DNA from 2 places in the Ralstonia sp. RRA genome. Region 1 is predicted to be linked to the other one. Evidence: riboswitches for the same ligand, from Rfam matches in the RefSeq annotation. Region 1 holds a riboswitch; the other holds the start of a gene.
What was found. A riboswitch is a leader RNA that binds a small molecule or an ion and turns the genes downstream of it on or off. The one in region 1 is predicted to bind glycine.
Positions count from the first base shown of each region.

Region 2: linked by a shared signal. The riboswitch ahead of gcvT (glycine cleavage system aminomethyltransferase GcvT) and the one ahead of V6657_RS23895 (D-amino acid dehydrogenase) in region 1 are both predicted to bind glycine.

Region 1 is NZ_CP146092.1:1,299,081-1,302,269, reverse strand. Features, by position in the region: gene V6657_RS23905 (ATP-binding protein) at 1-1,080, shown strand, start outside; gene V6657_RS23900 (hypothetical protein) at 1,081-1,470, opposite strand; glycine riboswitch at 1,684-1,778, shown strand; gene V6657_RS23895 (D-amino acid dehydrogenase) at 1,924-3,177, shown strand.
Region 2 is NZ_CP146091.1:3,426,315-3,429,503, reverse strand. Features, by position in the region: gene gcvP (aminomethyl-transferring glycine dehydrogenase) at 1-261, opposite strand, end outside; gene gcvH (glycine cleavage system protein GcvH) at 337-717, opposite strand; gene gcvT (glycine cleavage system aminomethyltransferase GcvT) at 759-1,886, opposite strand; glycine riboswitch at 2,013-2,140, opposite strand; glycine riboswitch at 2,154-2,251, opposite strand; gene V6657_RS16480 (hypothetical protein) at 2,650-2,976, opposite strand.

The DNA of each region.
Region 1 (3,189 bases):
CATGCCAACGACACGCTGGGCGTCCTGACCGAGCGCAGCACCGCCAGCGCAACCGCAGAAACCGAACGCGAGGCGCAGGCCTATCACGACGCACGGCAACTCATCATCGGCGCCATCATCGTGGCAACCTGCCTGGTCGTGGTTGCGGTGGCCTACCTTGCCTACGCAGTCTCCCGACCGATCGCCGTGCTGGTTGACCGCATGCACCACATCGCCAACAACGATACGCACGTCGACATCCCGGGCCTGGACCGTCGCGATGAAATCGGCGACATCGCACAGGCCGTCGCACGCTTTCGCGACAACACCATCGAACTGGGCCGCAGCAAGGACGCCCTGGTTGCACAGGCGACCGTCCTGCAGGACATGCTGGACAAGGAGCGCCGCCTGGCTGAACTGCAGCGCAACTTTGTCTCCATGGCCTCACATGAATTCCGCACACCGCTGGGCGTGATTGACGGCCATGCACAGCGGCTGATGCGCATGCGCGAAGTGCCCCCACCGGAGGTGATCGAAGAGCGATGCGGCAAGATCCGCGCGGCCGTGCAACGCATGACGCATCTGATGGACCATCTGCTCGATTCTTCGCAGTGGCTCGATAGCACGACGCCCGCAGCGATGCGGCGCACCCTGTTTCCGCTGCCGGCGTTGCTTCACGAAGTTTGCGAGATGCACCGGGACAGCACGCCCGGCGCACGCATCGAAGAACACATCGAAGCCGATGGGCCCGACACCTTCTTTGGTGACGCCAAGCTGCTCTTCCAGGCGTTCAGCAACCTGATCGGCAATGCCGTCAAATACTCGCCGCCCGGCAAACCGATTGGCGTGTATGTGCAAGGCAATGCCGAAAGCGTATCGGTGGTGGTGGAAGACCGCGGCATGGGTATTCCGGAGCGCGACATCGAGCGGCTGTTCGAGCGCTACGTCCGCGGCGGCAATGTGGCCGGCACAGTGGGTGCCGGTGTCGGCTTGTATCTGGTCAAGCTTGTGGTCGAACTGCACCGGGGCACGATTACCGTGAGCAGCGCAGAAGGCAAAGGCTCCAGGTTCATCGTGCGCCTGCCACGGCTGGAGCCCTGATCAGGCGCGCTTCGAAGCCTTGAGCGACAACGCCCATGTCACGGTGCCCACAATCGCACCGAACAGGAACGGGTACGACCACAAATTCCCGGGACCCCACTTGAGAAACGACCAAACCAAACCGACCGTCACCACAACCAGGCCCCACTGCGCGGATTTGCCCGCGAGGTGACGAATCACACTGTTGTAGAGCAGGATGCAGGACAACAAGGAAATCAGTGCCGTTAGCAATGATGTCGATCCCGTACGCACAAGCTCCCAATAGGCCCATGCGTAACGCAGGGTGAAGCCAAGCTGCAGCAACGTTGCGATGACAAGTGGTGCGCGCGTCGAATCGGTGGCGGGCGAGTTGGACGTGCTGGCGTTCTGGTCTACAGGTTTTGAATCCATCTTCCCCTCTTCTCTGTGTTCTTGCGGACGGTTTCACATCGATCGACCGGCGTAAATGCGGCGCCCAGATCGCTTGGATGCGCAGCATAGCATTCGGTCGGCACACCACCTCGGCAATCACCCGGCTTGCCGAACATCACAACCCGTGACACACTCCAACCCGCTGCCTTCACCGGCAGCACGCAGGCGCGGCGGGCGCAACACGCACCGCTGCAACACGCCGCAGGAGAGACCGGGTTGCAACGATGCCCGGCGCCGATGGAGCAACCACCCCGGAAACTCTCAGGCAAAAGGACTGTGGCGTCGACTGCGAATCTGGAGAGAGGCATGCACGGGCATGCCCACCGAAGGGGAAGGCGCCAGCGCAGCTGACGCCCAAGCTCTCAGGTCCCAAGACAGATGGGGTGAGCCGACCGGATCGTCCGGTTATGACATCACTCCATAGGGACCGCCATGACGCATATCGTCATCGTCGGCGCCGGTATTTCCGGCGTCACCACTGCTTACACGCTCTCGCAACTCGGCTATCAGATCACGGTGCTCGACCGGCATCTGTATCCGGCCATGGAAACCTCGTTTGCCAACGGTGGACAGCTTTCCGCCAGCAATGCCGAGGTCTGGAACAGCACCGGCACGCTGCTCAAAGGCATCAAATGGATGCTGCGCAACGATGCGCCGCTGCTGCTCAATCCCAAGCCGTCGTGGCACAAGTATTCGTGGATCGGCGAGTTCGTGGCGAGCATCGCCCACTACCGCCGCAACACCATCGAGACCACGCGCATGGCCATCGAAGCGCGCAAGCACCTGTTTGCGATGGCCGAGCGCGAACAGATCGATTTCGACCTGCAACGGCGCGGCATCCTGCACGTCTATCACGACAAGGCGAGCTTTACCGCAGCAGGCAAGGCCAACGCGCTGCTCGTTGCCGGCGGGCTGGAACGCCACGCCGTGAGCCCCGAAGACATTGCTGCAATCGAGCCCACGCTGCGCGGCAACTACTACGGCGGCTACTTCACCGAATCGGACGCCACAGGCGACATCCACAAGTTCACGCGCGGTCTTGCGCAGGCCTGCGAGAAACGCGGCGTGCGCTTCATGCAAGGCGTGGATGTGCGCGACGTGGAAACCACTGAACGCGGTGTGCGCTTGCTGCTGCAGACCACACTCGATGATCGCCTCTCCACCAGTGAGGCCAACGTGGTGCAGGAGATCACCGCCGATGCGCTGGTCGTCTGCGCCGGCGTCGGCAGCCGGCATGTCGCGCAGATGGTGGGCGACCGCATCAACGTGTACCCGGTCAAGGGCTACTCGATCACCGTGCATCTGGACGATGAGGCCAGCATGCAAGGCGCGCCGTGGGTCAGCCTGCTGGACGAGAGCGCGAAGATCGTCACCAGCCGCCTGGGCGCGGGCCGCTTCCGCGTGGCCGGCACCGCGGAGTTCAACGGCTACAACCGCGACATCCGCGCTGATCGCATTGAACCCCTGGTGGCCTGGACGCGCCGCAACTTTGCCATCGGCACCTCACGCGTGGTGCCGTGGGCCGGCTTGCGCCCGATGATGCCGGACATGATGCCGCGCGTTGGTCGCGGGCGGCATGCGCGCGTGTTCTACAACACGGGCCATGGGCACCTTGGCTGGACGCTCTCTGGCGCCACGGCCGCGATGATCGGCGACGTGATCGCGCGCGACTGCCCATTGCACTGATCGCCAATCCCA
Region 2 (3,189 bases), on a different replicon from region 1:
CAGCTTGGCCAGCGCGGCTTCTTCCGTCAGCGGCTGCGTGAATTCGCCCAGCGGCATCACGTCTTGGCGGCGGATGGCGGCGGGGATCACGGCGTCGATCAGCGCGGCGCGGCTGGCGTAGCCGAGCGTGCCGAGCATCTGGGCCTGCTCGTCGGCAGACGGGCCGATGTGGCGGTGCGAGAAGGCGTCGCGCGCCTCCAGGTCAGCCAAAGAGGGACGTTCGGCGGACAGCGCCGAGGAAGCGGGGTGCGGAGCGTTCATGGCAAGGGCTCGAAATTCAGGCAATGCAGCAAAAAGCCGATGCGCGGGTCAGGCACATCGGCTTGAAGGACCGGCTTAGCCGATCTTGGCGGTGTACTGCTCGGCCGACAGCAGGGCGTTCACGTCGTCGGCGTTGGTCGGCTTGATCTTGAAGAGCCACGCGGCGTAGGCATCGGCGTTGACCGACTCGGGCGCGCCCGAAGCGTCAGCGTTGTTGGCGATGATCTCGCCCGACACCGGGGCGTAGATGTCGGACGCAGCCTTGACTGATTCCACCACGGCAATCGCTTCGTCCTTGGCGACGGTGCGGCCAGCGTCCGGCAGCTCGAGGAACACGATGTCGCCCAGCGCGTCTTGCGCGAAGTCGGTGATGCCGATGGTCAGCGTGCCGTCGGCTTCAACGCGGATCCACTCGTCGTGTTCGGTGTACTTCAGATCGGCGGGGATGTTGCTCATGAAAGGTTCTCCGGAAGATTTGGAATGAGTGGAATTCGGGTTCAGCTAACCAGCGCCTTGCCATTGCGCACGAACGGCAGTTTAACCACAGTCGCGGTCAGCTTGCGGTCGCGGATCTCGACCTGCACGTCGGTGCCGATGGCCACGTCCTTGGGCAGGCGCGCCAGCGCGATGGACAGCGACAGGCTCGGGCTGAACGTGCCGCTGGTGATCTCGCCGTCGCCGGCGGGGGTGATGACCTTCTGGTGGGCGCGCAGCACGCCGCCCTTGTCACGCAGGATCAGGCCGACGAACTGCTCGTGCTGGCCGCCGGCTTGCAGCGCAGCCTTGCCGGTGAAGTCGCGTTCGCTTTGCAGGTCGACCGTCCAGGCCAGACCCGCGTCGAGCGGCGAGACGTGCTCGTCCATGTCCTGGCCGTAGAGGTTCATGCCGGCCTCCAGGCGCAGCGTGTCGCGTGCACCCAGACCGGCCGGGCGGACGCCGGCTTGCAGCAGGCGCTCCCACACGCCGGCGATCTGCGCGGCGGGCACGACCAGTTCGAAACCGTCTTCACCGGTGTAGCCGGTGCGCGCGACCATGATCTCGCCCACGCCATCCACAGTGACGAAGCCGGCGTTGAACGGCTTGAGCGCTTCGCCCACGGCCTGCGTGCCGGGCAGCGCGGCGTAGGTCTTGGCGCGGGCGTTCGGGCCCTGCACAGCCAAGATGCCCAGCGGCTCCGCTCCAGCGTTGTTGTCGGAGCGGCGCGGCGTGATGGTCACGTCGGTGCCGGCAGCGGCGTTCTGCGCGACGATCCATTCGAGGTCGGTCGGCGCGGTACCGGCGTTGACCACCAGGCGGAACCAGTCTTCGCGGAAGAAATAGACGATCAGGTCGTCGATCACGCCGCCCTTGGGGTTGAGCATGCAGCTGTAGAGCGCCTTGCCCGGGGTTTGCAGCTTGTCGACGTTGTTGGCGAGCAGCCCACGCAGGAAATCGCGCACGCGCGCGCCGGTGAGGTCGACCACGCACATGTGCGAGACGTCGAAGATGCCGGCGTCTTGGCGCACGGCGTGGTGTTCTTCGATCTGGGAGCCGTAGTTGACGGGCATGTCCCAGCCGCCAAAGTCGACCATGCGGGCGCCCAGCGAGCGGTGGATGGCGTTGAGCGGCGTGTGTTGGAGCGTCATGGAATCTCTCGGCTTGGGCGCCGCCGGTGGCCTCGGCAGGGCGCGTTATTCGGGACCAGAAAAGCAAAAAGGCCACCCGCGCAGCCTGATGCCTCATGGTGACGCCATGAAGATGCAAGCTGCGCGGATGGCCCCTCTGTCCTTGGTACCTGAGAGATTGCGAAGCGGGGCGCATAGCGGTGCGCGCCGTTCGTGAGCCCCTTCGGTGGGCGCCTGCAGTGGTCGTGCAGCGCCAGCTCTCCAGAGTGCGGTCAGACGCATGTCTGGCCGATCCGCCCGGTCCTTGGTGCCTGAGAGTTTTCGGGTGCTACCCCTTCGGCGGTGCCTGGCCGTGTGCGGCGGGCACGCTCTCCCGGATGGATGGGCGGAATTTACGGAAGGGGGATGGGATTGTCAATTAGGAGGATTGGCTGGGGCAGTGTTCCTGGGTTTGGTTTTCTTGTTGGTGGTCCATCCCCTGTTTCATCCCCTGCCGGGGCTGACTCACTTTCTTTGTCTTGCCAAAGAAAGTAAGCAAAGAAAGGCGCGCCCAAGATGGCGACCCATCCCTTGAATTTGTGTAACCGGGCGGAGACGGGGAAAACTCGCTGCGCTCAGACAGTTCCCCGTCTTTTTTCCGCCCGCTTACACAAATTCAAGGCGCCATCTAGGGCAGGGACGTCAAAAGCGAAACGCCAAAGACAACGGCCACACCCTCGGGGCATTGGCGGTTTCGCCTTGCCCCGGGGTGTGGCCGGTGTGCGGGTCGGTGGTCAGCCGGTGATCAGTTGCCGATCTGGCGGCTCACCTTGTTTTCCTGCTGGTTCAGCGTGCGTTGTTCCTGCTTGGTGATGTGGCCACCATTTTGAGCGGCCATGTCGCGCTCTTCCTGGCGAATCTGGCGGTCTTCCTTGTGCAGCGCCTTGGCCTGGCCCTTGGTGATTTCGCCTTCCTTCACCTCGTTGTGGATGCGCTTGTTCTGGTTGGCGAGGCGGTGATTCACTTCCGCGCGACGCGGGTGGTCTTTCTGCCATTGCGTTTGGGCGAAAGCCCCCGTGGTAGCAGACAGAGCAACGGCGGTCACAGCCAGGACTTTGACGATGCGGTTCATGGTTTTCTTCCTCCGGTGAGCGACCGACCGATTCAGCCGCTGTCCTGCCTATAACGGACGGTTTTGGCCGAAAGCTGACGGCCACCGTGTAACCGCGCGTAAGCCGTGTAACCCCACAGGGAAAAGCGAGGGGAGCAAACGAGTGCGGCGCCGACGGGTGCGCCCCCATAAGGAAAAAACGGACGCGCCCGTGAGGTGCGCGTCCGTCAACTT